Regions from separate parts of the Pannonibacter sp. CBAS1226 genome, predicted to be linked through region 2. Evidence: riboswitches for the same ligand, from Rfam matches in the RefSeq annotation. Region 2 holds a riboswitch; the other holds the start of a gene.
The links. A riboswitch is a leader RNA that binds a small molecule or an ion and turns the genes downstream of it on or off. The one in region 2 is predicted to bind S-adenosylmethionine.
Positions count from the first base shown of each region.

Region 1 (14,849 bases), 230 kb from region 2:
GCCTCGAAAATGGGGCCGAGGCGTTCATCAGTGCGCACGGCATCATAGAAGCTGTCCACCAGCGTGTTGATCTCATCCCGCGTGATGCTTTCATGCATGGGCACGCGGGTGACGGCGGGGCGGATATCGACAGAGGTCATGGCCTGCTTTCCTGATCAGGCCGCCAGTCTAGCGGCGAGCCTTTGCAAAGGCACGGCAAAAGCTGCGCGGGCGGCAAGGGGCCGCAGGCTGGCGTCAACCGCGCCTCGCTTGCAAATGGCGGCCTTTTGGCTATGTTCCCGGCCAAACAGACCGGCAGGCAGATGGCCGCCGCAAGATGATTGAAGAACGGATTTTCCGCATGGATGTGAGCCTGAACCGGACAGAGGCGCAACGCGGCGCCGCGCCGGAACTCACGGTGGTTCTGCCGACCTATAATGAGCGGGGCAACGTGCCGCTGGTGATCGCGGCACTGCGCAAGGCGCTGGAAGGCGTGGCCTGGGAAGTCATTTTCGTCGATGACAATTCGCCGGATGGCACCGCCGCTGCAGCCCGTGCCATTGCCGCCGAAGATCCGCGCATTCGCGTCATCCGCCGTGTTGGCCGCCGGGGCCTTTCGGGTGCCTGCGTCGAAGGCATGCTGGCGTCGTCTGCCCCCTTTGTGGCCGTGATGGATGCGGACATGCAGCATGACGAGACGCTGCTGCCGCGCATGCTGGCGGCGCTGCGCTCCGGCGAGGTGGATCTGGCGGTCGCCAGCCGCAAGGTCGAAGGCGGCGATATCGGCGAGGGCCTGTCCGCGATCCGCAAGGCGGGCTCCAACTTCGCCAACGCGCTGGCGCGCAAGCTGCTGAAGGTGACGCTCTCCGACCCGATGAGCGGCTTCTTCATGCTGCGGCGGGAAGTGGTCGATGAACTTGCTCCGCGCCTCTCGGCGCAAGGCTTCAAGATCCTGCTCGACATCGTGGCGAGCGGCGAGGGGCGCCTGCGCATCCGCGAGCTGCCCTTTGTCTTCCGCGAGCGGCAGGAGGGGGAAAGCAAGCTCGATACGCTGGTGACGCTGGATTATCTGGGCCTTCTGGTCTCGAAGTATCTGGGCGACATGGTCTCCGTCCGCTTCCTCATGTTCAGCCTTGTGGGCGCCAGCGGCGTGCTGGTGCATCTGGTGGCGCTGCGCGCGTCGCTGCTGGCGCTGGAGCTGGACTTCAACCAGGCGCAGATTGCCGCGACCTTCGTCGCCATGACCACCAACTTCTTCCTCAACAACCAGCTGACCTACCGCGACCGGCGGCTGACAGGTCTTGCCATGCTGCGTGGCCTCGTCACCTTCTATGCGGTGTGCAGTGTCGGCGTGCTGGCCAACGTGGGCGTCGCAAACCTGATCTATGAAAACGAGCCGGTGTGGTGGATTGCGGGCGCTGCCGGTGCGGTGATGGGCGCGGTGTGGAATTACGCTGCCTCCTCCGTCCTGACCTGGCGCAAGTCCTGAGGGTGAAGTGATCATGGCTGGACAGACGGGCGCATTGGGAACAGGCCGCGAAAGAGTGGCAGACCTGCCGCTGTGGCTGCAGCCGAAGCTGCTTGTCCTTCTGGTGCTGGCGCTGACGGCGCTGCGACTGTGGACGGGGGCCAGTGCCTATATCGTCGAGGACGAGGGCTATTACCGGCTCTGGGGCCTCTATCCGGCTTTCGGCTATTACGACCACCCGCCGATGGTGGCCTGGTGGATCTGGCTGGGCCAGCAGATTGCGGGTGACAACGCTCTGGGGCTGCGGCTCGTCAGCATCCTGTCGGCGGCCATTGGGTCGCTGGCGCTGTGGCGCACGGCCTTCCTGCTGTTCGGCCCGCGTGTGGCCGGGCTGTCCGTGCTGTTTCTCAACGCGACGCTGCTCGTCGGCATCGGTGCTGTGCTGGCGACGCCTGATGCGCCTTCCGTGTTCTTCTGGGGCCTGACGCTCTGGGCTCTGGCGGAACTCACCGCTTCAGGAAAAGCCAACTGGTGGCTGGCAGTTGGGCTATTCGCAGGTCTTGGGCTCGTCTCCAAATATTCCGTGCTGTTCCTTGGCGCCGGGATCGTGCTGTGGCTGCTGATGCCCGCCAACCGCCGCTGGTTCCTGTCCTGGCAGCTGTGGGTGGGCGGGCTCATTGCTCTTGCCGTGCTGTCGCCGGTGCTGATGTGGAATGCGGGCCATGACTGGGCTTCGTTCTACAAGCAGTTCGGCCGCGCCGGGCGGGGTGACTGGACGGAAAAGTTCATCATCGAATTTATCGGCGCCTTCCTCGGTCTGCTCAATCCGCTGGTGGCCATTCCGGCGCTGGCCGGGCTGTGGCAGCTGGTGCGGCGCATGGGCAAGGGCGAGACAGGCGCCGGGCTGATCGTGCTGACCACGCTGCCGTTCCTTGCCTATCTGCTCGTCCATGCGCTGCATTCACGTGTGCAGGGCAACTGGCCGGCACCTGTGTTCCCGGCCTTCTGCATCATGGCCGCGGTGTTTGTGGCTGCAAGCACAGCACGCTTCTGGCGCAGGCTTGCAGCGGTGGCGATTGTGCTGGGGCTTGGGCTTGGTACTGCGGTACAGGTGCATGCGGTGTCGCCCTTCACCGGCAAGTTCGCCCGCAAGGACCCCACGTTCCAGATGCGCGGCTGGCCGGAAATTCATGACGAACTGCGCCAGATCGCTGATGCGCAAGGGGCGGGCTACATCGCCACCATGGGCTACGGCCTCAATGGCCAGATGGCCTTTGCCTTCCGGGGTGAGATCCCTGTCATCCAGCTCAATGACCGCATCCGCTATGTGATGATGCCGCAGCCGGGGCCGGAGCTGTTCTCCGTGCCGGGGCTCTATGTCACCGAAGCACGGCGCGATGCGGCCGAGCGGCTGTCGGAGACCTTTGGCCGGGTGGAGCTTGTGGCAACCCTCACGCGCAAGGTTGAGGGCGTGCCGCTTGAGGACCTCTTGGTCTATGTCATCGATCAGCCGGAAGGCCCGCCGCTGGAGCCGATTGATCCCGCTCTCTGGATGTCCGCGCAATAGGCTGATGCCGCGAGGTTATGCCTGAATTTCTGTTTCCGATTGTATTCCAAGCCTTTTTGCGGTTAGCAAAGAGGCATGGTGCCCCGCGATAAATTGCGGGTAGGGGGCGGAATGAAACGGATCACCCTGGCGGCAGTCGATTATGGCTTCGCGTTCGGCACGGACCGGGCGATCCGCGAGCTTTTGGCGCAGGGCCGCCTCAGCGCGGTGGGCTGTCTTGCTTTCTCCGAGTTGTGGCGGCGTGAATATGCGCCCTTGCGCGAGGTCGTGGATGGCGGCGCAGGTCATGCACTGGTTGGCCTGACCCTGACGCTGACAGGCGCCTTCGGCATGCCGATGAGCCCCCGCTGGCAGCAGGAACTGGGGCCATCCTTCCGCAGCCCCGGCTGGTTCGCCCGCCGCGCAGGCTTCGGGCTGCTGCCCGACGAAATCATCCTTGAGGAGATGGCTGCCCAGCTCCGCAGCTTCATCGTGTATTTCGGCGCTGAACCGCAATTCATCACCCTGTCCGATGGCCTGATGCGCCACCGGGCTCTGGTGCGGCTGCTGGCGCGGTCGGTGGAGGCTGAGGGCCTTGCCACCCGTCCGCTTCTCATCTACCCGCAAGGGGAAGGGCGGGCGCTGCGCCGTTTCAGCCGCTTTGCGTTGAAGCTTGGCTTCCCCGTTCTGGCCAGCGGCCCCATGCTGCCGGACCCGCCAACCGAGGCGGAACTGCAGGAGGCGCTGAGGCATCACTTCGACGGACTTCCCGAAATGGCTTTCGTCGTGGCGCGGCCTGCGATCATCGATGACCGTCTGCGGCGGCAACTGCCAAAGGCGGAGCTTGCAAGGCGCGAGCGGCATTTTGCCGTGCTCAAAAGCCTCAAATTCTTCAACACACTGGCAGAGAAGGACATCTTCCTTTACTGAAGGTGTACCAGCCGGTTTTCTCCTGCCAGTCCTCGATCTGCCTTCCGCAAACGGAAACGGCTCCAGTGGGGGCTGGAGCCGTTCTTCGGGAGGAGGCAAACAGCTCTCGCTGTCTGCTATTGTGGATATGGGCAGTTTTTGCGAGATTGCCAGAGGCAGGGTAGACAATTTTTACTGGGCAGGCGGGCGGCGCAGGGCCGTGTGTCTGCCATGAGCCAAGGGGCAGCGTCTCGTGTCGGATCTCAAGGGTTTTCTCGACAACAGCTTCACTCTCGAGGGGCTGCCGTCAGAGCTGGCGGACGGGCTCACCCGTCTGGCGCGTCCGATGAAGGTGAACCAGGGAGCGATCCTGTTCGAGACCGGCGATCCGGGCAATGGCTGCTACGCCATTCTGGAAGGTTCCCTCAAGGTCTCCATTCTGTCCGTCGAAGGGGATGAGCAGCTGCTCGCCGTGCTGGGGCCTGGGGATCTGGTGGGTGAACTGGCGCTTCTCGACGGGCGGCCGCGCTCGGCCACCGTCACGGCGCTGAAGGCGGCACGGCTCGCCTTCATCGACAAGTCCGCTTTCGAGCGCTTTGCCGATGAAAATCCGCAGCTCTACCGCCACATGCTGTCCATCGTCGGCAAGCGGCTGCGCCAGTCCAACGATGTTCTGGCCGCCCGTTCCTTCCTCCCGCTGCCGGGCCGCGTGGCTCAGACGCTGATGCAGCTGGCGGAGACCTTCGGCAAGCCGCTGGATAACGGCCGCATCCTCATTCACTACAAGCTCAGCCAGTCCGAGATCGCCAATATGGCAGGCGCTGCGCGCGAGAATGTCAGCCGCGTGCTGAACGACTGGAAGCGGCTCGGCACGATCAGCCGCATTTCCGGCTATTATTGCCTCGAGCGCCCGGAAGTGCTCAAGCAGGCAGCAACCCTCTGATTTTCCTCCCCACCGTCTTTCATGGAGAGCCATGTGACAGCCACTTCGGACGCAGAAACCGAACAGCCAACCGGTGACCTGACCCTTCGCACCATGGCCATGCCGGCCGATACCAACGCCTCGGGCGACATTTTCGGCGGCTGGGTGCTGTCGCAGATGGACCTTGCAGGTGGCATTGCCGCCGGCCAGCGCGCCAGTGGCCGCGTTGTGACCATTGCAATCGACCGGATGAAATTCATCCGTCCGGTGCATGTGGGTGATGTGCTGTGCATCTACACCCGCGTTGGCCGGATCGGCCGGTCCTCCATGGAAATCAACATGGAAGCCTGGGCCCTGCGCCACCGCTATGGCCAGCGGGAAAAGGTGACCGAAGCGATGTTCACCTTCGTCGCCGTGGATGAGGATGGCCGTCCGCGTCCGGTTCCGGCGGAGTGCTGAGGTCAGCTCCGGGTGAGCCGGGCTCATTGAGGGGCGGTCAAGCCCGTGCGGCGCCTGAGCGATTTCAAGGCGTGATGCGTCGGCATCGAAAGCCTTGGCATCAGTCCATTGGTGAAAGCCTCTCCACTTTCGTCTTGCCATGACGAACAGAAAGAAGAAGCCGGTCAGGCAGTCCTGACCGGCTTGTGGCCTGTTTGGGGGCAGGCGGAACAGCACGAAGCGCAAGGCTTTTCAGCCATGGCACGTGAAAATAGCGTGGTTCGGGAACGGGTTCCGCGGCGGTTCAGCCGGGAAAGCTCTGCCGGGCGCGACGCTCGAGATCGGCGTAAAGGCTCTCGTCGACCGCTTTGGAACAACCTGTGTTCCACAGTGCGATCAGCCCTTCCACCCGTGTCTTGCGCATCTCTGAGGTCAGCGGCGCATGTGTACGGCGGAGCGCGGCGGTCAGTTTCAACTGACGCAGGCGCTGCAGGACATAAAACTCCGAGGCGGTCAGGGAAGAACGGGCGGCAGGTGCGGCCAGGTCCTTCAGCTGTGCCCCGGCCAGGACAATCTGGACGGATGCGTTCACGGCGTTACTCTCTCTTCTCGACATTAAAAAATCCTCCTTCGGTTGCCCGAGGAGGACTGGCGCATTGACGTTCTGACCGCTTGGTTGCCCTGGGTTTCCCCATGGCCACATCCCTTTGCGGGGACCACCTTGCCCGGCCGGGCAGGTTGGCGAGGGCGCCAGCCCTTCTCTTGATGATGCGGGCTTTATGGCACAAACCTTTTGCGGGGTCAATCAGCGGGAATTTCACGTCTGCCTCCCGCTCTGCGTCTAGCTGACAGAGCGAAAATCCGGCCGAGCCGCCGCCCTTTCCGGGAGAGTCAGATGCCCCAGCAGACCGATGCCACCTTGCAGATGATCGATGCGAACAATGCGGGCTTCGGCACCGTGCGGCTGGATCCGCGGGCGGAAAGCAGCAACTACGAGGACCATCTCGTGTTGCAGGGCACTCAGTTGCCAAGCACCTATTACGGATTGGCGGGGTCGGACAATACGACCCGGTTCAGGCCGTTGCATCAGGCTGGCTTTCTGGCGACTACGGCCCGCACGCGCGTCTATTTTGCGGTGGCGGGGATGATCAATCAGATCACCAACCCGCGTACGGCGCTTTCGTCCAGTCTTCAGCAGGTTCAGGGGCCGGTCTACAAGAGCAAGTATTATGTCTTTGTCCGCCTCGGCGTTTCCCTTGCTGATTTTCAGGCGACGATTGCCGCCATGATTGCAAATGCGCAGGCGATCACGACAGGCGATCTGGTGGACATCAATGGGCGGTCGCAGGCAACGGGCCCGACCGGCCTCTACTATGTGAATGCAGGGGCGCTTGAGGGCACATTCTGGGCGCGCAAGAATGCAGGTTGGGAAAGTTCGTTCTTTCCATCCAAGATCAACAAGCGCCTCCGGCCGCTCTGTCTGATGGATTTCCGCATTCAGCCCAATCAGGTTGCGACGGCGCAGGGCACGGGAGCTGCCTATGCCGCCAGCATTGCGCTGGTGCCCACGGCGCGCAACCAGGTGCATACGGGCCATACGCTGATGACACCAGCCGCGCTTGCCAACTGGTACGCCGGCCAGAACTTTGCCTCTCTGGCTGGCAATGTGGCTGGTGCCACGATCTGGAACAAGTATGACTGGCTTGGCCAATACCAGCAGAATGCGTCCTTTGCGACGAACAACTATGATGTCGCAGGTCCGCAAATCGCCAGCGGTAACGAATATTACGCCCGTGAGTTCTTCAATCTGTTCCCGGTGACGAACCCGAATGCCAATGCGAAGACCGCGCAAAGCCAGTCCATCGTCTCGATGATCGATGGCTTCGTGAACAATTGAGTGTTCGCACTCAATAATGCGGCGGGCGGGTGACGGGATGGGCGGAAATGCCCGTCTCGATCAGTTCGTCGATCTGGTCCGTCATTTCCCTCAGCTTGCGCGTCAGCCGCTCGATCTGCTTGCCCTGCTCGATGACCACGGCGTTGAGGTCGTCGATGGTGCGGATGGCATGGGCAAGGCCGATTTCCAGATTCACGACGCGGTCTTCATCCATCATGGCAAGGGCCTCTCGTGATATGTGGCCGCTTCTCAGCCGCAGGTTTGGAAATTCTGACAGGGTACGGTCTTGGCAGGGCGGACAGGATGCTTAAGTTAGACAAGCGGGGTGCTCTGCCTCGCGTCTTATCTCCCCTCCCGCCCTTTGGCACAAGAGCGAAAGCCCGAACATGACAAGCCTTGCGGATTTTCCGATCACCCGGAAGTGGCCGGCCCAGCATCCTGACCGTATCCAGCTTTACTCCCTGCCGACGCCGAATGGCATCAAGGTCAGCGCCTTCCTGGAAGAAGCGGGCCTTGCCTATGAGCCGCATCTGGTGGATTTCGGCTCCAGTGACCAGATGACGCCCGAGTTCCTGTCGCTGAACCCGAACAACAAGATCCCCGCCATCATCGACCCCAATGGCCCGGACGGAAAGCCTTTCGGCATCTGGGAATCGGGTGCCATCCTCATCTATCTGGCGGAAAAGACGGGCCAATTCCTGCCGGAGGATCCGGCCGGGAAGTATGAGACCATCCAGTGGCTGATGTGGCAGATGGGCGGTCTTGGCCCCATGTCCGGCCAGCTCGGCTTCTTCCACAAATTCGCGGGCCGCGAATATGAGGACCGCCGCCCGTTCGAGCGTTACCGCGACGAGGTGAAGCGCCTGCTGGGTGTGCTCGATCAGCGTCTTGAGGGCCGCGAGTTCATCATGGGCGCGGACTACACCATCGCCGACATGGCCTCATGGCCCTGGCTGCGCACCCTCTCCGGCTTCTATGAGGCAGCAGAGCACGTGGACCTTGCCACCCGCAAGAACGTGCTGCGCTGGTTCGAAGCCTGCATGGCCCGCCCGGCCAGCCAGAAGGCGGTCAATATTCCGGCGCGGGGCTGAGAAACAAGGATCAGTCCGGCCCGGCGCGAAGGCCGGGCCGGTCTTCATGACGCCGATCACGCAAAGATCTGCCACCAGGGGGCCCAGCCGGCCGTCTTCATCTGAGTAGGAGACACCTGCGCCGTCTTCTGGTTGATCTGGCCCGTCAGCGTCAGCTGTGTCTGCAGCGTTGTGGCATTGATCATCGTGCAGCCGAAATCGGCCGGGTTTTCGTCCGAAAAGCTGTTGTAGAAAACGTAGAGCCCGATGGCCGGGCTATCGCCGAAGTAGCCGTTCTTTGTGGTGGCAATCAGCGTGTTCATCTGGTTGATGTCGATCGTGTAGAACGGGAACCTGTTCACGACATCGAGTTTCTTCGCCTGCACCAGCAGGACGGAGCCCTTGTAGTTCCAGATCCAGTCGCCGCCGAATTCGATCTCCAGCTTGGCGCCTTGAAGGCTTGTCGTGCCGAGACCGAGATTCTGGCCGGTCGACTGATCATTGATCACGGCGAGATTGACACTCGTGATCGCGTCTTCCCGGATCACCTCGCCCAGATTGGATGAGGCCTTCATGATGTTGTAGGTCCAGGTGGACTGGGTCTTGAGAACGTCGGTAAGAGACATGGACTGCTCCCTGCGCTGGTCTGTCTCTTGCCTTGACGCAGGCAGGGCAGGGCGCGTGAGCATCCCGCCTCACTTCAGCGGAAACATCTCGTACCAGGGCCGGGCGCCCGCATGCCGGGCCTCCTCAAGCGTGACGATGGCCGGGCGGAGCGTCAGCCGGTTGCGGTTGAACAGGAAGTCCTGCATCCGCCGCGCATCGATGAACAGGCAGCCTTCGTTCATGCGGTGCTCTGGCCCGGTAAAGCTGGTGTAGAGCACGAAGACCGGATGCACGTGCCGGTGGCCGTGTGAGGCGGCTTCTGCCGCCGCGATCAGGCTGCGGATGCCGTCAACCTCGAAGGGAAAATAGCTCAGTCCCAGATGCCGCTCGCGCTCCAGCCGCAGGGCGCGCACCAGATAGTGCCGGTCCTCCAGGCTCCACGCCCAGCTCGCCCCCAGATCCTCCGCAAGGCCGGGGTCCTCCTGCCAGGCTGTCACCAGCCCGATCTTGGCCGACCGCGTCATCTGGTGGATCGTCACCAGATTGACCGTCGTCAGAAACGGCTCCGCCACATGCGCCCCAAGATGGGCGGTGGCTTCCATGAAGTCCGAGGTCCAGACCGACCTCTCGGCGAGAATTTCCTGAATATTCATGACCATCCCGGCCCCAACTGCCCTGCCTTGAAGGACGCTTGCGGGGGAGGGATGTGAATATAATCCGGTAGGGGATTTGTGGGCGGCCATGCAAAAAGGGCGGCCCGAGGACCGGCCTTTCCGTATTTCGAGGCTGATGGACTTCTTAGAAGTCCATGCCGCCCCCCAAACCCGCGCTAGCGGGTTCAAGACTTAGTCTGATGGGCGGCCATGCAAAAAGGGCGGCCCGAGGGCCGCCCTTTCCGTATTTCGAGGCTGATGGACTTCTTAGAAGTCCATGCCGCCCATGCCGCCCATGCCGCCGCCCGGCATTGCCGGAGCGTCCTTCTTGGGCAGCTCGGCAACCATGGCGCCGGTGGTGATCAGCAGACCGGCGACGGAAGCGGCGTCCTGCAGGGCAGTGCGCACGACCTTGGTCGGGTCGATGATGCCGGCTTCGATCATGTTGACATAGGTCTCGGTCTGAGCGTCGAAGCCGAAGGAGACGTCGTTGTTCTCCTGGATCTTGCCGACGACGATCGAGCCTTCCACGCCGGCGTTCTCGACGATCTGACGGATCGGGGACTCAAGAGCGCGCAGGACGATCTTGATGCCGGCCTGGATGTCAGCGTTGTCGGAGGACAGCTTCTCGACAGCAGCCTTGGCGCGCAGGAGCGCGGTGCCGCCGCCCGGGACGATGCCTTCTTCGACGGCCGCACGGGTCGCGTTCAGGGCGTCGTCGACGCGGTCCTTCTTTTCCTTCACTTCGATCTCGGTTGCACCGCCAACGCGGATGACGGCGACGCCGCCAGCCAGCTTGGCCAGACGCTCCTGCAGCTTCTCGCGGTCGTAGTCCGAGGTGGTTTCCTCGATCTGCGCCTTGATCTGTGCAACGCGGCCAGCGATGTCGTCCTTGGAGCCAGCGCCATCAACGATGGTGGTGTTTTCCTTGGAGATGGAGACCTTCTCGGCGCGGCCGAGCATGTCGAGCGTGACGCTCTCCAGCTTGATGCCGAGGTCTTCGGAGATCACCGTGCCGCCGGTCAGGATGGCGATGTCTTCCAGCATGGCCTTGCGGCGGTCGCCGAAGCCCGGAGCCTTGACGGCAGCGATCTTGAGGCCGCCGCGCAGCTTGTTGACGACGAGGGTCGCCAGAGCTTCGCCTTCGACGTCTTCAGCGATGATGAGGAGCGGCTTGCCCGACTGCACCACAGCTTCGAGAACCGGCAACATGGCCTGCAGGTTGGAGAGCTTCTTCTCGTGCAGGAGAATGTAGGGCTTCTCCAGTTCGGCGAGCATCTTCTCGGCGTTGGTGACGAAGTACGGGGACAGGTAGCCGCGGTCGAACTGCATGCCCTCGACGACTTCCAGCTCGGTCTCGAGAGACTTGGCTTCCTCGACGGTGATCACGCCCTCGTTGCCGACTCGCTGCATGGCTTCGGCAATGTCCTTGCCGACCTGCACGTCGCCGTTGGCGGAAATGGTGCCGACCTGAGCGACTTCTTCAGAGGTGGTGATCTTCTTGGAAACCGAGACCAGGTACTTCACGGCTTCGGCAGCAGCGAGGTCGATGCCGCGCTTCAGATCCATCGGGTTCATGCCGGCGGCAACAGCCTTGGCACCTTCCTTGACGATGGACTGGGCCAGCACGGTGGCGGTGGTGGTGCCGTCACCGGCGATGTCGTTGGTCTTCGAGGCCACTTCGCGCACCATCTGGGCGCCCATGTTCTCGAACTTGTCTTCCAGCTCGATTTCCTTGGCAACCGACACACCGTCCTTGGTGATGCGCGGAGCGCCGAAGGCCTTGTCGAGGACCACGTTGCGGCCCTTCGGGCCGAGGGTCACCTTGACAGCGTTTGCGAGGATATCGACGCCACGCAGCATTTTTTCGCGGGCATCAGCACCGAACTTTACGTCCTTGGCAGCCATTTTATCGTCTCACTCTAATTTGGGTTGATGTCAGTGAAATCCGGAGGTCCGCCTGATCAGGCGATCACACCCATGATGTCGGATTCCTTCATGATCAGCAGGTCTTCACCGTTGATCTTGACTTCGGTGCCGGACCACTTGCCGAAGAGCACGCGGTCACCAGCCTTAACGTCAACCGGGATCAGTTCGCCGTTGTCCTTGCGGGCACCAGCGCCGACGGAGACGACTTCGCCTTCCTGCGGCTTTTCCTTGGCGGTGTCCGGAATGATGATGCCGCCGGCGGTCTTCTCTTCGGAGGTTACGCGACGAACAACGACACGGTCGTGCAGCGGACGAAACGTCATTTGGCTCTTTCCTCTCATGCGGCGTGCCCCCATATGAAGCAGCACGCAATCCATAATGTTGATGGCTCGAGAGATCGCGGGTTGCCCCGCGTCTTGTTAGCACTCCTCAACAGCGAGTGCTAACAGCCCCCGATTTAGGAGCGCCTGCGGGCCTTGTCAATGCCGGACCAAACGAAAAAATCCTCCGGCTGATTGGCCGGAGGACTCGGGTTTTCGGACTTTCGGGGGTCTTGCGCCGCTCTGCCTGCGCTCACATGGCGGCAGAACGCTCCGACCAGGACTGCTTCTTGCGGTAGATGGTCGAGGGGCTGATCTCGAGCGCTGCAGCAGCCAGTGCGATATTGCCGTCAAAGGCATCCAGCGCGTCCTCGATGATCCGCCGCTCCTGCGCCCAAAGGGGCTCTATGGCAGCCAGCGGCCGGGCGCCGCGTGCGGGGCGGCGGCGCTCGCGGGCTTCATCGCTGCCGAGCCGGGCGCGGGCCGAGGCCTCCCGGATGAAATGTGGCAGCATGTCATAGGTGACCGCCGTGCCGTTGTTCATCACCACGATCTGCCGGATGGTGTTTTCCAGCTGGCGCACGTTGCCGGGCCAGGCATAAGTCTCAAGCCGCGCTTCCGCATCGGCATCAAAGCCGCGGAAGGATCTGCGGTCCTCTCCGGCAAAGCGGGTCAGGAACTCCAGTGCCAGCGGCAGGATGTCCTCGCGCCGTTCGCGCAGGGGCGGCAGATGCACGGGCAGCACGTTCAGCCGGTAATAAAGGTCTTCGCGCAGACGGCCTGTTGCGACCTCCGCCAATGGATCGCGGCTGGACGAGCACATGATACGCAGGCTGGACGGCGCGCCGTCCTCCGGCTTCGCCAGCCCCTTGTCCTGAAGCAGCAGCAGAAGCTTGGCCTGAAGCGACAGGTCCAGCTCGTTCACCTCATCAAGGAACAGCGTGCCCCCGGCCGCCTGTGCCGTGGCGCCAGGATAGGCCTCGCTGCCATCACCGAACAGCTCCGTGTCGATCCGCTCCACCGAAAGCCCGGCGCAGTTGATAGAGACAAAGCGGTTGCCGGCCCGGCCGGACAGAACGTGGATCGCTTCGGCACACAGGCTTTTGCCCGTGCCGGATTCACCCGTGATGAAGACCGGGGCATCAGACGGCGCAAGACGGCCGATCTGATTGTAGACGCCCGTCATCAGCTGTGATGTGCCGGTGAAGCGGCCGATGGGCGCGCGGGAGGCCGGATCCATCTGGCGCATGGCCGGGGTATCCCGGCGTGCGGACTGTGGCTGAAGCTGCGGGCGGCGGCCATCGAGCTGGGCCTGCACCTTGCTCATCAAGGCATCCAGCGTGAAGGGCTTGGCGATGAAGTCGTGTGCTCCGGCGCGCATGGCATTCATGGCCTGCGTGACGGAACCGTGGGAACTGGTGGCGATGATGATCGCACCGGGGCTGCGCACGGCAAAACGGGCAAGCGCCTCGTCTCCGCCGGCCGTCTCGATGTCGATGATCAGCACATCGGCCGAAGCGTCGCTCAGCGCATCGAGGCACTGGCGCGGGTCCGAATAGACCAGCGGCTCGGCAACAGCACCGCTCAGCCGCGCACAGACCGTGGCTGCACGGGTTGCATCCGCCGGGCTTGCGTCAAGAACGCGCACATGAATGGACCTTGTGAGGTCCGGAAGGCTCCCCATCCCCGGGTTACTCCCGCTCTTGTCAGATGTCTTCAGGCAGGTCTTGTCTGAACTGTCGGCTGAGTGTTGTGCAAACGTGGTAAACAAAGCGTTGTCAGCCTCGTAAATAGTGACGGCAACGCCATCCAATCGGCCGGGGGCTCAGGGTTTCATGGTTGATTTCTCTGCGGGATTTTCTCCGGCGCCGTGCGGCCCCGGCCAGAGCCACACCATATGATGGTGCTTTCGATGACTGGAACCGGCTAAAGGTGTGCGGCGGCGTAACCTGCGGCGAAGGCGATCGCCATCAGCGGAAAGAACACCGCCGGGCGCAGCAGAACGGCCGGAAAGCTGCGCGCTTGCGGTGTTTCCAGCAACTTTGCGGAAGAGGTGGGAGGCGTAAGCGCTGGATCGGCGGGGAGGGGCGGTTCTGACCCTGCCTCCGGCTTCGTTTCGGGGGCAGTTCCGGATTCCGGCACGGGCATGAGGTGAAAGCCGGGCTGGTAACTGCCCCTGGGGATGATGATGCGCACCGGATCGCTGTGTCCGGTGCCCGCATAATAATCCTCAAGGCGTTTGCGCAGTCTTGCCGCCTCCACCCGGACGATCGGGTCTGTGGCAGGGTTGAAACTGTCGTCCCGCCCCAGTGCCTGCGTGGCGATGGTGTAGCCCTTCAGGGGGACCGGCGGATCGGCGATGGAGGCTTCCACCACGAAGGTCAGGAACTGGCGCAGCTGCTGGGATGCCGAGAACTCCGGACTGCCGGTGATCTTGTGCAGGGCGAGGCGGACGAGGTCACGGTTGACGGCTGGCTGCGGGCTGTTGCCGGTGCCGGATGCGGGCCGAACGGTACCGCCTGCGCGGGCAAGGCGCGCTTCCGGTTCCCGTTCACTGGCCGACTGTCCTTCCACTCCGCCAATCTCCCCGCTTGTTCAAGAGATAGCGGGCCTCCCGTTTCAGCCCCTGGGGATAAGGCTATGGCTCTCGCAGCGAATTGCAAGGGTTTTTGCGGCTGGCCGTTGTTGCGTTGCAGGAAGGCCGCAGCGCCGCACTGTTAACCATTATTAATGCGCTTTAATGAGAACTAGGCAAAGTTTTCCCCGTAAAGGCGGGTTTGCGGAGTCGGAACTACAGCGGCTTTCGGGCAAAATCGTTAACAGAGTATTGATTCGGGGTAGTGCGGCCAAAGGCATGGGGCGTTTAGCGACCATCATCATTCTGATCTGTATGGGCGTGATTGCCCTGTCGGCCGCCGCTGTGCTCGTTTATCAGTTTGGCCGTCCGCCGGGGGAAGCGCTGTCGCTGTCGCTTGCGCTGATGTGCACCATGATCGTGGTGCAGGTGGTGCTGGGCCGTGGCCGCGACCGGGGCGAGGTCAGCGACGTTGTCGAACGTCTGGAAGACCGGCTGCTGGAGCTGGATGAGGACGTCAACAACCTCGAAGGCCGT
Region 1 covers NZ_JBVOUO010000002.1:617-15,465, forward strand. The annotation lists gene AC0CMF_RS07030 (group III truncated hemoglobin) at 1-140, opposite strand, end outside; gene AC0CMF_RS07035 (glycosyltransferase) at 341-1,468, shown strand; gene AC0CMF_RS07040 (glycosyltransferase family 39 protein) at 1,482-3,014, shown strand; gene AC0CMF_RS07045 (ChbG/HpnK family deacetylase) at 3,126-3,923, shown strand; gene AC0CMF_RS07050 (Crp/Fnr family transcriptional regulator) at 4,156-4,845, shown strand; gene AC0CMF_RS07055 (acyl-CoA thioesterase) at 4,867-5,283, shown strand; gene AC0CMF_RS07060 (hypothetical protein) at 5,567-5,854, opposite strand; SAM-I-IV-variant riboswitch at 5,925-6,036, opposite strand; gene AC0CMF_RS07065 (hypothetical protein) at 6,158-7,159, shown strand; gene AC0CMF_RS07070 (SlyX family protein) at 7,170-7,376, opposite strand; gene AC0CMF_RS07075 (glutathione binding-like protein) at 7,546-8,250, shown strand; gene AC0CMF_RS07080 (hypothetical protein) at 8,307-8,855, opposite strand; gene AC0CMF_RS07085 (hypothetical protein) at 8,925-9,488, opposite strand; gene groL (chaperonin GroEL) at 9,756-11,396, opposite strand; gene groES (co-chaperone GroES) at 11,453-11,740, opposite strand; gene AC0CMF_RS07100 (sigma-54-dependent transcriptional regulator) at 11,991-13,421, opposite strand; gene AC0CMF_RS07105 (hypothetical protein) at 13,664-14,311, opposite strand; gene AC0CMF_RS07110 (EAL domain-containing protein) at 14,592-14,849, shown strand, end outside.
Region 1: it holds a riboswitch for S-adenosylmethionine, as region 2 does, so the genes downstream of both, AC0CMF_RS07060 (hypothetical protein) here and AC0CMF_RS08140 (O-succinylhomoserine sulfhydrylase) in region 2, are expected to answer to the same signal.

Region 2 (14,849 bases):
CGGGTTTTCCAAGAGGACATTGACTGGACCTGGCCTTGCGGTCGTGCTGACCATTGAACACAAGAGATGCTGCAGAAGCCCGGAACGCGATACTGACTTGGCAACGAAGCAATTGATGAATCTTTGTCGTGTTAGGGTAAACACCGCGTTAACTGGCCCTGCATGTTGCAACAGCAGGCCCCCGGAAACGCGCTCTGGCGGGGCTGTTTGTCAAAAAATTGCGTAAGGTCACTGGACCATTCCGTATGCGTAAGGTAAGGCAGAGACAAGCAGGCAGTCTCGGGCCCTCCCTCCTCAAGGGCCGTGACGCCGGGGGCATCCGCCCGCATGCACGTCAGATTTTCCGCAGTACAGCAGGTTCGGCCACATGCGGACGGACAGGACAAGGCAATGAGCGAAGCACTTTCCATTCAGGACGGCAACGAGATTGCCGATGTCGTTGCCGCAGCCGACGACAGCACCAAGAAGACCCAGTTCACCATCGGTGACCTTGCCAAGGAATTCGGCGTCACCCTGCGCACCCTGCGCTTCTATGAAGACCGGGGCCTGCTGAACCCCAAACGTGACGGCCTCAACCGCGTCTACACCCGCCGCGACCGCGCCCGCCTGAAGCTCGTCGTCATGGGCAAGCGCGTCGGCTTTTCCCTGTCCGAGATCCGCGACATGCTGGACCTCTATGATCTGCGCGACGGTCAGGTGACCCAGCTGCGCGTCGCCCTCTCCCGCTTCAACGAGCAGATTGCCGTGCTGGAGACCCAGCGCAAGGACATCGATCAGGCGATTGAAGAGCTGTCGCGCACCGTCGCCATCGTCTCCGGCATGCTGAAGCACAAGGAAAACGAAGGCGGGGAGTGATCCCGGTCCGGCCGCCATTTTCTCCTGGAGGCGGCAAAACAGCGCGCCTGACCATCAAAACCGGGGCCTTCGCTCCGGTTTTTCGCGTTTCATGACACAGTTTTCATTCATTTCACGCAAAAACAGGCGTACCTTCCCCAAGGACATGGCTTGCCCGCCCGAAAATTGAGACGTATATATCGGGAGAGGTGACGTTTACGGAAACGTCAACTGCCAACGGTTACGTTCTGGGAGGAATTGATGCCGGCTTACCGTGCTCCCGTCGAGGACACCCTCTTCCTGCTCAATGATGTGTTCGGCTACGAACGCTACAGCAATCTGCCGGGCTTCGCTGATGCGACGCCGGATCTGGTGGAAGCCATCCTGCGCGAAGGCGCCAAGTTCTGCGAGGAAATCGTCCAGCCCCTGAACCAGACCGGTGACCGGGAAGGCTGCGTCCGCCATGAAGATGGGCGGGTGAGCGCGCCCAAGGGCTTCCAGGCTGCCTATGACGCCTATTGCGAAGGCGGCTGGGGCGGACTGTCCGTCAGCCCGGACTTCGGCGGCCAGGGCCTGCCGCACACGCTGGCGATGATCATGGCCGAGTACATGTCCTCCGCCAACATGGCCTTTGCCATGTATCCGGGCCTGACGGCCGGCGCCATCGCCGCCCTCACCCTGCATGGCACGGATGCGCAGAAGGAAATCTATCTGCCGAAGATGGTGGCCGGCACCTGGACCGGCACCATGAACCTGACCGAGCCCCATTGCGGCACGGATCTGGGCCTCATCCGCACCAAGGCGGTGCCGCAGGGCGACGGCAGCTATGCCATCTCCGGCACCAAGATCTTCATTTCCGCCGGCGAGCACGACATGGCGGAGAACATCATCCACCTTGTGCTCGCCCGCATCGAAGGCGCACCGGACGGGGTGAAGGGCATCTCGCTCTTCGTCGTGCCGAAATTCGTTCCTGATGCCAGCGGCGCACCGGGCGAGCGCAACGGCGTTTCCTGCGGCTCCATCGAGCACAAGATGGGCATCCACGGCAATGCCACCTGCGTCATGAACTATGACGGCGCACGCGGCTGGCTGGTCGGCGAGGAGCACAAGGGCCTGCGCGCCATGTTCACCATGATGAACGAGGCCCGCCTCGGCGTCGCGGTGCAGGGTCTGGCGCAGTCCGAAGTCGCCTATCAGAACGCCGTCATCTACGCCAAGGACCGCATCCAGGGCCGCGCCCTGACGGGACCGAAGGCGGCGGACAAGGCGGCAGATCCGATCATCGTGCATCCGGACGTGCGCCGCGTGCTGATGTCGATCCGCTCCTTCAACGAGGCCGCCCGCGCTCTGGTGCTGTGGACGGCCCTCAAGGGCGACGTGTCGCACCGCTCCGATGACGAGGCCGAGCGCGTCAAGGCCGATGACATGATGGGGCTGATGACCCCGGTTCTGAAGGGCGTGCTCACCGACACCGGCTTTGCCAATGCGGTGAATGCGCAGCAGATGTTCGGCGGCCACGGCTACATCGCCGAATGGGGCATGGAGCAGTTCGTCCGCGATGCCCGCATCGCCATGATCTACGAAGGTGCCAACGGTATTCAGGCGCTGGATCTCGTCGGCCGCAAGCTTCCGGCCAATGGCGGGCGCGCCGTCATGGCCTTCTTCGAAGAGGTCGGCGCCTTCCTGAAGGCCCACAAGGAAGACGAGGCGCTGGCGCCCTACACCAAACCGCTGAAGCAGGGGCTCGATCATCTGCAGGCCGCGACCATGTGGTTCATGCAGAATGCCATGAGCAACCCGGACAACGCAGGCGCTGGCTCCACCGACTACATGCATCTCTTCGGGCTGGTTGCCCTTGGCTACATGTGGGCGCAGATGGCCAAGGCAGCGCAGGCCAAGATCGCCAGCGGCGAAGAGACGGAGCGTTTCGAGGCCAAACTGACCTTCGGACGCTACTTCATGGAACGGACCATGCCGGAAACGGGCGCGCATCTGGCCCGCATCACCAGCGGTTCCGCCACCATGATGAACCTTGCGGCGGACGCATTCTAAGCCTTTGATACGCCATAGCCCCGGGCGCCATGCCCGGGGCAGCCCCGCCAAAGAAGAGCCCGCCGCTGCGGGCTGGAGGTTTCATGGCCGAGTATGTCCTGCATTGTTTCGCCCAGTCCGGCAACGCCTACAAGGTTGCCCTCATGCTCCAGCTTGCCGGAGCTGAGTGGGAAGCCCGCTTCTGCGACTTCTTCAACGGCGCCACCCGCACGCAGGAGTTCCGCGCCGAAGTGAACGAAATGGGCGAGATTCCGGTGCTGGAGCACAAGGGCCTGAAGCTCAGCCAGTCCGGCGTCATCCTTGATTACCTCGCCGAGGAACTGGGCGAGTTCGGCGCCCACACGGAAGACGAGGCCCGCGAGATCCTGCGCTGGGTGCTGTTCGACAACCACAAGCTCACCAGCTACACCGCAACGCTCCGCTTCCTGCGCCAGTTCGCCAGGACCGGCGAGACGCCGGTAACGGCCTTCTTCGAGGCGCGGGCCAAGTCCGCCCTTGCCATTCTCGACAAGCATCTGGACGGGCGCCGTTTCGTGGCGGCGGACCGGCCGACCACGGCGGATCTGTCCCTGTGCGGCTATCTCTTCTGGCCCGAAGAGATCGGCATCGACTTTACCCCCTATTCCAACATCGCCCGCTGGCTGGATGCGATCCGCGCCCTGCCCGGCTGGGTGCACCCTTATGAACTCATGCCGGGGCACCCGCTGCCCGCCAAGGCCTGACAAGAACCACATCAGGAGGAAACCATGCCCGAGGCCTATGTATTCGACCATGTGCGCACCCCGCGCGGGCGCGGCAAGAAGGACGGCAGCCTGCACGAGGTGACCGCCGTCCGCCTTGCCGCCACCGCACTGGAGGCACTGCGCGACCGCAACAAGCTGGACACCCGTCAGGTGGACGATCTGGTGCTGGGCTGCGTCGATCCCATCGGCGAGGCTGGCGGCGACATCGCCCGTGCGGCGGTGTTTGCTTCCGGATACGACAACTCGGTCCCGGGCATGCAGATCAACCGCTTCTGTGCCTCCGGCCTTGATGCGGTGAATATGGCTGCCGCGCAGGTCATGTCCGGCCAGCATCAACTGGTCGTGGCGGGCGGCGTGGAAAGCATGAGCCGCATCGGCATCGGCGCATCCGGCGGTGCCTGGCCGGTCGATCCGCAGGTGGCCCTGCCCTCCTATTTCATGCCGCAGGGCGTCTCGGCCGATCTCATCGCCACCAAATACGGTTTCACCCGTGACGACTGCGACGCCTATGCGGTGGAGAGCCAGAAGCGGGCGGCGAACGCCTGGGACAAGGGCTACTTCAACAAGTCCGTGGTGCCGGTGAAGGATGTCAACGGCATCACCATCCTTGGCCGTGACGAGCACATGCGCCCCGGCACGGACATGCAGTCGCTTGCCTCGCTCAACGCCTCCTTCGAGATGATGGGCGCCATGGGTGGCTTCGATGCGGTGGCCATTGCCGCCCATCCGGAGCTGGAAAAGGTGCGCCACGTGCATCACGCGGGCAATTCCTCCGGCATCGTCGATGGCGCTGCCGCCGTGCTGATCGGTTCGCGCAAGGCCGGCAAGTCGGCTGGCCTCAAGCCCCGCGCCCGCATCCGCGCCTTTGCCAACATCGGCTCGGAGCCCGCGCTTATGCTGACCGGCCCGGTGGATGTGACGGAAAAGCTGCTGGCCAATTCCGGCATGAAGCTGAAGGACATCGACCTCTTCGAGATCAACGAGGCCTTCGCCTCCGTGGTGCTGCGCTACCGGCAGGCCTTCGACCTTGACCCGTCCGTGGTCAACGTCAATGGCGGAGCCATCGCGCTCGGCCATCCGCTGGGCGCCACCGGCGCCATGATCCTCGGCACGGTTCTTGATGAACTGGAACGCCGCGACCTGAACACTGCCCTTGTCACCCTCTGCATCGGCGCCGGCATGGGCACGGCGACGATCATCGAGCGCGTGTGACAAGAGACCGGAGGAGACAAGCCATGACCTACAAGAACTTCACTCTTGAAACCGGCGCAGACGGCATCGCCCTGATCACCTGGGACATGAAGGACAAGTCGATGAACGTCATCGACCTGTCCGTGATGGACGATCTGGAAGCAATCGTCACCCAGGTGGCCACGGCGGACGCCATCAATGGCGCCATCATCACGTCCGGCAAGGCCGCCTTCTCGGGCGGTGCGGACCTGACCATGCTGGAAGGCCTGCTGAAGGGCTTCCATGCCGAGCGTGCCAAGGATCAGGAAGCGGCCGCAAAGGCGCTGTTCGAGGGTTCCCGCCGCCTCTCGCTGATCTACCGGAAGCTGGAGACCTGCGGCAAACCCTTCGTGGCCGCCATCAACGGCACCTGCATGGGTGGCGGCACCGAGCTGGCGCTCGCCTGTCATGCCCGGGTTGCCGCGGAGGATGACAGCTTCAAGATGGGCCTGCCGGAAGTAAAGGTCGGCCTCTTCCCCGGCGCAGGCGGCACCCAGCGCGTCATGCGCATGACCGATGCGCAGGCCGGCCTTCAGTTCCTGCTGCAGGGCCAGACCCTGCGCGCCGCCAAGGCCAAGCAGATGAGGCTGGTGGACGAGACGGCAGCGCCGAAGAAGCTGGTGGAGACCGCCCGCAAGATGCTGCAGGCTGGCGTCAAGCCGGTGAAGCCGTGGGACGAAAAGGGATTCAAGCTGCCGGGCGGCCCGGTCTATTCCCCCGCCGGTTTCCAGTTCTGGCCTGCCGCCAATGCCATCTACCGGCGTGAGACCCACGACAATTACCCCGGCGCCCGCGCTCTGCTGAAGTCCGTCTTCGAAGGGCTGCAGCTGCCGATGGATCTCGCCCTGCAGGTGGAAAGCCGCTACTTCGCCAATGTGCTGCAGAGCCCCGAAGCGGCGAACATGATCCGCTCGCTCTTCGTCTCCATGCAGGAGCTGAACAAGGGCGCCCGCCGTCCGCAGGACGTGAAGCCGAACAAGATCAAGAAGATCGGCGTGCTCGGCGCCGGCTTCATGGGCGCGGGCATTTCCTATGTCACGGCCAAGGCCGGGATCGACGTGGTGCTGATCGACCGCGATCAGGCCGCCGCCGACAAGGGCAAGGCCCATTCGGACGAGCTGATGAGCAAGGCCGTCTCGCGCGGGCATGCCACGGCGGAGGAAAAGGAAAAGCTCCTCGCCCGCATCACCCCGACGGACAACTATGACCTTCTCGCCGACTGCGATCTGGTGATCGAGGCCGTGTTCGAGGACCGTGAGGTCAAGCGCGTGGTGACGGAAAAGGCCGAGGCGGCGATGAAGGCCCGCGCCATCTACGCTTCCAACACCTCCACCCTGCCGATCACCTCGCTGGCGGAAGCCTCGTCCCGCCCGACGAACTTCATCGGCATCCACTTCTTCTCGCCCGTCGACAAGATGATGCTGGTGGAAGTGATCCTCGGCAAGAAGACCTCCGACAAGGCGCTGGCCATGGCGCTGGACTATATCAAGGCCATCAAGAAGACGCCGATCGTCGTCAACGACAGCCGCGGCTTCTACACCTCGCGTGTGGTCATGACCTATGTCCGCGAAGGCCTGATGATGCTGGCCGATGGCGTTCCGGCGGCCATGATCGAGAATGCGGGCAAGATGGCCGGCATGCCGGTCGGCCCGCTGTCGCTGGGTGATGAAGTGGCGCTGGACCTTGCCTGGAAGATCGTCTCGGCCACCCGCAAGGACCTTGGCGTCAACTATGTGGAAGGCCCGCTCGACAACATCCTTGAGGAGATGGTGGTCAAGCGCGAACGCTTCGGCCGCAAGAACCGCAAGGGCTTCTATGACTATGCAGGCAAGGAAAAGAGCCTGTGGCCCGGCATTCCGGAGGTCGTGGGCAAGCCCAAGGCAGCCGATCACTTCAACATCGAGGAGCTGAAGCAGCGGCTGCTGGTGATGCAGGCGCTGGAAACCGCCCGCATCTTCGAGGAAAAGTGCCTGACGGACGTGCGCGAGGCCGATGTCGGCTCAATCCTCGGCTTCGGCTTCGCCCCCTATACCGGCGGCACGCTGAGCTACATCGACATGATGGGCACCCATGCCTTCGTGGAGCTGTGCAAGAAGTTCACCAAGAAGTGGGGCCCGCGCTTCAAGCCCAACCGCCTGCTGCGCGAGATGGCCAAGACCAACGAGAGCTTCTACGGCAAGTTCCCGCCCAAGGCCGAAGCCGCCGTCACGGCGGATGCAGCCTGACAGGTTCTGCTAGTTAACCTCGACGCCCGGCCATGTGCCGGGCGTTTTGCTTTCTACGCTGTTCACCTACGCGAAGCAGTGATGGAACGGGCATGTCGCGGGGCTGCCCGTCTGGAGAGATCACGGCATGGATGCCATGGTCGAGCCATGGCATGACGGAGCGAGTGGTTGAGGCTTCGAGACAGCTCTTCTGCGGATACGGCCCCACATGCTAGGCGAGATTTCCGCACAAACCTCCCCATTTTCGTCATGCCATGGCTCGACCATGGCATCCAGGCCGTTACCCGTCATCACGAGAAGCGGTGCGCCCTGCCCAAAAAAACAAAACCGCCGCAGCCCTTGCAGGCTGCGGCGGCTCAAAACGTCAAAACTCCAGAGGCTCAGGCGGCCAGCTCGCCGCTGAGGGCCTTGGCGATGAGCGCGCGGGTCTCGGCGATGCCGTAGAGTGCCACGAAGGAGCCGAAGCGCGGGCCCTGTTCGAGGCCCAGCAGCACCTTGTAAAGCGCCTGGAACCAGGCCACCGACACGCCGGGGCCGCCGTCCGGGCTCTTCTTCGTCTGGTCCTGATAGCGCTCGATCTTGCGCGCCACATCCAGCACGGCATCCTGAATGGTGTTGCCATCGGCACCGGCCGGCAGGGCGGCGAGCGATGCATCGAGCGCCTCGAGAGCGGCCCGCTCCACATCGTCCGGTGCACGGAACTGCTTGGACGGCTTCACGAAGTCGTCGAAGTAGCGGATCGCATAGGTGACCAGTTCGTCCAGCTTCGGATGGGTGTCCTTGGTCACGCCCGGCGCATATCGGGTGATGAAGGCCCACAGCACGTCCTTGTTCTCGGCGTTGGAGGCCGAGACGAGGTTCAGCAGCATGGCAAAAGGCACCGGCGAGCCGGTCGCAGGCACGTTGCCGGAATGGATGTGCCAGGCCGGGTTCATCAGCTTCTGTTCCGGCGTCATCTCCGCGAACTTGCCCGCAAAGGCGAGATATTCGTCCACGGCACGCGGGATCACGTCGAAGTAAAGCTTCTTCGCGGTCTTGGGCTTCTGGAACATGTAGAGCGCAAGGCTCTCCGGCGAGGCATAGGTCAGCCACTCGTCGATGGTCAGGCCGTTGCCCTTGGATTTGGAGATCTTGGAACCGTCATCGGCCAGGAACAGCTCATAGACGAAATGCTCCGGCGGGGTGCCGCCCAGCACTTCGCAGATGCGGTCATAGACCGGCATGTTCGGACCATGGTCCTTGCCGAACATCTCGAAATCAACGCTGAGCGCCGCCCAGCGGGCGCCGAAGTCCGGCTTCCACTGCAGCTTCACCTTGCCGCCGGTGACCGGCAGGGTCACGTCGGTGCCGTCCTCATCCTCAAACGTGATGGTGCCTTCGCGGGCGTTCACGTCCTTCATCGGCACGTAGAGCACGCGCCCGGAGAGGGGCGAAATCGGCAGGAACGGGCTGTAGGTAGCGCGGCGCTCTTCACCGAGCGTCGGCAGCATCACGTCCATCAGTTCCTGATACTTCTCGACGGCCTTGAGCAGGATGCCATCCAGCTTGCCGGACTTGTAATACTCGGTCGCGCTGGCGAATTCGTACTCGAAACCAAAGGTGTCGAGGAAGCGGCGCAGCATGGCGTTGTTGTGGTCGCCAAAGCTCTTGTAGTCCCCGCCGAAGGGGTTCGGCACCACCGTCAGCGGCATCTGCAGATAGGGCTTCAGCGCTTCCTGATCCGGCACGTTTTCCGGGATCTTGCGCATGCCGTCCATATCGTCGGAGAAGCACAGCAGGCGGGTCGGGATCTTGTCTTCGGTGAGGATGCGGAAGGCCGTGCGCACCATGGTCGTGCGCGCCACCTCGCCGAAGGTGCCGATGTGGGGCAGGCCCGAGGGGCCGTAGCCCGTTTCGAACAGGACCGGGATCGAGGGATCACGTTTCTCGATGCGCTTCACCAGTTTGCGGGCTTCCTCGAACGGCCAGGCCTTGGAGGTCCGGGCCGCCTCGACAAAAGCGGGCGACAGGTCAAGCGAAGGGAGGGAACGTTCACTCATAATCTCAGATGGTCCGTGATGTTTTCGGGAATCCGGTTCCGTTGCCCGCGAGATCCTGCGGGCGGCCGGAGCGCGGACACTAGAAAAGCCACGGGCTTGCGTCAATCAAACTCTGGAGGCTGGCTGACGGCAGAGACACAAATATTCGCTGCCCTTCTTGAAGGCAGCCTGCCGAAGCATTACCCATTGGGCCTTGAAACTGTTCAACAGGACCGTGCAGCCACAATGAGCAAGCCGTTCAGCATCCAGGAAGCCCTGATCTATGTCATGGTCATCACATCGGCCTCTGATGGGCTGATGACCGACAATGAGCTTGCCACCATCGGCGACGTGACCCGCATGCTGCCGGTGTTTGATGGTTTCGACCCGGCCAACGTGCTGCCCGCAGCCCAGCGCTGCACCCAGTTGCTGCAGGCCGAGGACGGCATGAATGACGTGCTGACCATCATCGCCGAAACCCTGCCGCACCTACTCTATGACACGGCCTATGCGCTGGCTGTGGAGGTGGCAGCTTCCGACATTGCGGTCTCGAAGGAGGAAATGCGCATCCTGCAGATCCTGCGCGACCGGTTCCGCCTCGACAAGCTGACCTGCGCCGCCATCGAGCGCGGCGCCATCGCCCGCTACCGCCTCGCCTGAGAGGCCTCCGGCAGAGCGGGTTTGAGCGGAGTGGGTTTCAGTTCAGAAACCCGCGCCGGTTCGGAGTGTCCAGCGAGAAGGGCGGGATGGAGACATTCATCATGCGCCCGTCCGGCAGTTCCATCAGATAGGCGCCTTCCATGATGCCGGAGGGCGTGGTCAGCGGGCAGCCGGAGGAATATTCAAAGGCCTCGCCCGGCTTGATGACCGGCTCTTCCCCGACCACGCCTGGCCCTTCCACTTCCTGCATCTGGCCGTTGCCGTCCGTAATCAGCCAGTGGCGGCGGCGCAACTGGACCGGCACATCCCCGAGATTGACGATCTCGACGGTATAGCCCCAGACATAGCTCCCCTCTTCCGGCGAGGACTGGTCCGCCAGATAGAAGGGTTCGACTGTGACCTGTATCCCGTTGGTAACGGCCCGGTACATGGCCTTCCGGCTCCTCAACAATTCGTGAAGCGGATCAGGCTGTTGCCGGCTCCGCGTGTCATTTTCAAGATATAGAGCGCCGCAACGCGCCCGAAAAGTGCAAGCGTGCAAATGACTGACGGGGTGGAGTGCTTTCAAGCACTCCACCCCGTCCTGATATCGTCCCGTGCTCAGCGGGCTGCCGCCAGTGCCCGCTCGATATCCTCGAGAAGGTCCAGCGGATCTTCAAGGCCCACGGACAGGCGCAGCATGCCTTCGGTGATGCCCAGTTCCAGTCGCGCCTCTTCGGCAACGCTCTTGTGCGTGGTGGTGGATGGATGGGTGATCAGGCTCTTGGCATCGCCCAGATTGTTGGACAGCTTGATCACTTCCAGCGCATTGGTGAAGGCGAAGGCTGCCGCCTTGCCGCCCTTCAGCTCGAAGGCCAGCATGGTCGAGCCGCCGCGCATCTGCTTGCGGGCGACGGCGGCCTGCGGATGGTCGTCACGGCCCGGATAGATCAGGCGGGCAATGGCAGGGTCGCCCGCCAACCGGTCGGCAATGCGGGCCGCGCTGGAAGACTGCTGGGCAACGCGCAGCGGCAGCGTCTCCAGCCCCTTCAGCAGCACCCAGGCATTGAACGGGCTCATCGCCGGGCCGGTGTGCTTGACCAGCGGCAGCACCTCTTCCTCGATCCACTTGGCATCGGACAGGACGACACCGCCCAGGCAGCGGCCCTGGCCGTCAATGTGCTTGGTGGCCGAATAGACCACAACATCGGCGCCCAGCTTCAGCGGCGACTGGAAGATCGGCGTGGCGAAGACGTTGTCGATGATGACGCGGGCGCCAACGGCATGGGCAATCTCCGCGACGGCGGCGATATCGATCACATCCAGCGTCGGATTGGTCGGACTCTCAAGGAACACGGCCTTGGTGTTCGGCTTCACCGCAGCGCGCCACTGGTCCAGATCCGTGCCATCCACCAGCGTGCTGGTGACGCCAAAACGCGGCAGCAGGGTTTCAACGATGTAACGGCAAGAGCCGAAGAGCGCCTTGGCAGCAACCACATGATCACCGGCCTTGACCGATGCCATCAGCGCCAGATTGACGGCGGCCATGCCGCTGGCGGTGCCGATGGCCGCTTCCGCTTCTTCCAGCTCGCACATGCGCTGCTCGAACATGGCAACGGTGGGGTTGGAATAGCGCGAATAGACATAGCCCGGATCCTCGCCGTTGAAGCGCGCTTCTGCTGCTTCCGCATTGGCGTAGACGAAGCCCTGCGTCAGGAAGATGGCTTCGGAGGTCTCGCCATGCTGGGAGCGGACAGTGCCACCATGCACAAGACGGGTGGCCGGACGCAGGGGGCGGGAGGACGGGGTATCGGATGCGCTCATCGGTCTTCGCTCCAGAAACAAAAAACCGGCCATAAAGGCCGGGTGTTTCTCCCCGGCCTCTTTAGCAACTTCTTTAACGTGGCTGCAAGCCGGCCGGCTCAAATCACCACGGATCCTGTCTGCAAATACGCCTTTCATGGCCGGTGGTCAATCTTTGCCAGCCATGGACCCGCCATGAAAGGGTTGGCCAAGACCCTGCCATCGGCTAATGACAGCGCAGAGGAAGATAACGCCCCTCCCCGGCTCCCCCGGCTCCATGAAAGGCTTGCCATGCGCCCAGACGGCATTCTGCCCGCCCACATGATCGAGGACATGTTCCGCGCCGGAACGATCCGCAGCGAGCTGGCGCCTGTCGACGGCCAGATTCAGCCGGCCAGCCTTGACCTGCGCCTCGGGGGGCTAGCCTACCGGGTGCGCGCCAGCTTCCTGCCGGGCAATGGCGTCGCCGTCGCCGACAAGCTGGATGCCTTCGCGCTGCATACCATCGACCTGACGCGCGGCGCCGTGCTGGAGACGGGCTGCGTCTATATCGTGCCCTTGCAGGAAAGCCTGGCGCTGCCCGATGCCATCTCGGCGACCGCCAACCCGAAAAGCTCCACCGGGCGGCTTGATGTCTTCACCCGCGTCATCACCGATGGCGGGCGCGCCTTTGACACGGTGCCGGCCGGCTACAACGGGCCGCTCTATGCGGAAATCTCGCCGCTCACCTTCCCCATTCTGGTGCGCAGCGGCTCGCGCCTGTCGCAGATCCGCTTCCGCGCCGGTGAGCCGCTGATCCCGGACAGCGAGCTGGAAGGCGTGCATGCGCGCCTGCGCCTTGTCTCCGGCGGCATGGAGCGCATCGGCGGCGGCGTGCAGCTGTCCATCGATCTGGAAGGCTCCGGCGATGGCAGCCTCGTCGGCTACCGCGCCAAGCACCACACGGGCGTCATCGACGTGGATCTGAAGGACGCGCATCACCCGCTCGACTTCTGGGACCCGATCTACCGGCGCGGGGCGGCCGAACTGGTGCTCGACCCGAACGAGTTCTACATCCTCGTCAGCCAGGAGGCAGTGCATGTGCCGCCGGATTTTGCCGCCGAGATGGTGCCCTTCGATCCGCTGGTGGGAGAATTCCGCGTGCATTACGCCGGTTTCTTCGATCCCGGCTTTGGCCACAGCACCGCGGGCGGCACAGGCTCACGCGCCGTCCTGGAAGTGCGCTCGCACGACGTGCCCTTCATTCTGGAGCATGGCCAGACGGTCGGGCGGCTGGTCTATGAGCACATGGCCGAGCGCCCGCATCAGCTCTATGGCGAGGGCATCGGTTCCAACTATCAGGGGCAGGAGCTGAAGCTCTCCAAGCATTTCCGTCCGCTCAGCTGATATCAACTCCCGATGAGCCTAGCTCATCGGGAGTTGCTCAAGTCCGCGCGGCAGGCGCACCGGGCCTGCTATCTCAGACGGCCAGAACCTTGCGGGCAAACTCTGCAACGGCCTTGGCGGTGGCGGTGATGTTACTGTCCCAGGTCGCGGGCGACTGGCCGCGGGGCCCGAGGTCGTGGTTGCCGTCTTCGAGGAACAGGATCTCGCAGGTGCCCGGCAGGGTCACGTCTTCCAGCTCTGCCTGACTGCCGAAGGGGTCACGCTCGCCCTGCGCAATGAAGATGGGGCGGCGGGCCTGTTCCAGCGGCTCAAGGCGCCAGACATCGGACTTGCCCTGCGGGTGGAACGGATAGCCGATGCAGACAACGCCCTTCACACGCCCCGGCAGCGAAGCGCCGGCCGTCAGCATGGCGGCCACACGCCCGCCCATGGACTTGCCGCCAATGAGGAACGGGCCTTCCACCTCACCCATCAGCGCCTGCATGGCCTTCTGATAGGCCCCGACCAGCAGTTCGGCCTTCGGCGGCGGAGCCTTCTTGGCCGTGGTGCGGCGCGCGGCCATATAGGGAAACTCGAACCGCACCACGGCAATGCCTTCGGCCGCGAGGGCTGTGGCAAGCCGGTTCATGATGGCGGAGTCCATCGGCGCACCGGCGCCATGGGCCAGAAGCAGGGTTGCATCCGGCGTGCCTTCCGGGCGGGTCCAGAGAAATTCGGTCATCAGGCTGTCCTGTTGTGGCGGCGGATGGGCTCCGCGCGCAAAGAGTGACCCGGCTTAGCCAGAACCGGCCGGTCTGGCAATGGCTTTGCTGGCGGTCTGAAGCCTCAGTAGAACCCGACCGGAAAATAGCGCAGGTAAAGCTCGCCATAGATGCCCTTGTCCTGCACCTGCCGCAGGGCATAGTTCAGCGCATCCAGCAGCGCCTGCTCATCACGGCGCAAGGCAATGGAAAGCCCGTCGCCAAAATAGCGCGGCTCCAGCCAGGGGCCGGGGGCAAAGCGGCAGCAGCCATCCGCCTCCTTGCTGGCCAGCCAGAAGGACAGCGCCATGCCGTCGCCGAAATGCACATCGGCCTTGCCCTCCTTCAGCGCAGCCCTTGCCTCCCCTGCTGTGGGGAACGGCTCGACGGCAAGGCTCGGAAAGGCAGCCTTCAGAAAGGCCTCGTGGCGGCTGCCGGCTTCCACGCTGATGCGCTTTGCGGATGGCATGTTGGGATCAAAGCTGTCCGTGCCCTGCCCCAGCACGAACCGGGCGGGCAAGCGCATGTAGGTGTCGGAGAAGGCCATCTCCCGCCGCAGAGCTTCCGTCTTGGCAAGGCCGGAGAGAATGGCATCGCCCTCCCCCGCCATCAGCGCATCCGGCAAAGCCTCGAAGGCCTTCACCCGCAAGCTGCAGGAGGCCCCAAGCTCCTCGCAGACCGCCCGCGCCAGATCCACATTGAAGCCGGTCAGGCGTCCTTGCGGGTCACGGAAGGAAAAGGGAGGAAAATCATCCGAGGCGAGGAATTCAATCTTCTCCGGCGGCTGCGCGGGACGTTCGGCCAGCGCGCGCGGATCGCGGAAGTTGGGAATGACAATGGTCATGCCCGCTCCGTTCAGCGGCGAAGGATCCGCAGTTTCCTGAGCTGGTGCCTGGGCTGGTATAAAACCAATCGCAATTGAGACTAAAAAATATAAAACTGTTGATTGTGGGAATATCTTCTGCCGTACTCCTTGCGGGAGCCGGATGAGTGTGTGTCCGGCGGCCTCGGAAGGGGCGGGCGATGTCTGTTGTGGCAGAGGAGACTGCGTCAGACACTGTGAAGCTGCCAAGAATGGCAGCAGACGCCGGCGAAGCTTTCCTGCAGTGTGAATCTCCTTCGCCCCGCCCGCAGGCAGCGGCCCATCAGGCCTCTTCCGAAAACGGGCCAGTCCCGAAA
Region 2 covers NZ_JBVOUO010000002.1:229,080-243,928, reverse strand. The annotation lists gene AC0CMF_RS08185 (peptidoglycan-binding protein) at 1-20, opposite strand, end outside; gene AC0CMF_RS08180 (MerR family transcriptional regulator) at 391-855, shown strand; gene AC0CMF_RS08175 (acyl-CoA dehydrogenase C-terminal domain-containing protein) at 1,096-2,886, shown strand; gene AC0CMF_RS08170 (glutathione S-transferase family protein) at 2,970-3,608, shown strand; gene AC0CMF_RS08165 (acetyl-CoA C-acetyltransferase) at 3,633-4,841, shown strand; gene AC0CMF_RS08160 (3-hydroxyacyl-CoA dehydrogenase NAD-binding domain-containing protein) at 4,865-7,084, shown strand; gene AC0CMF_RS08155 (lysine--tRNA ligase) at 7,465-9,123, opposite strand; gene AC0CMF_RS08150 (tellurite resistance TerB family protein) at 9,349-9,762, shown strand; gene apaG (Co2+/Mg2+ efflux protein ApaG) at 9,800-10,192, opposite strand; gene AC0CMF_RS08140 (O-succinylhomoserine sulfhydrylase) at 10,363-11,565, opposite strand; SAM riboswitch at 11,606-11,685, opposite strand; gene AC0CMF_RS08135 (2'-deoxycytidine 5'-triphosphate deaminase) at 11,836-12,930, shown strand; gene AC0CMF_RS08130 (alpha/beta family hydrolase) at 13,004-13,651, opposite strand; gene AC0CMF_RS08125 (transporter substrate-binding domain-containing protein) at 13,756-14,514, opposite strand.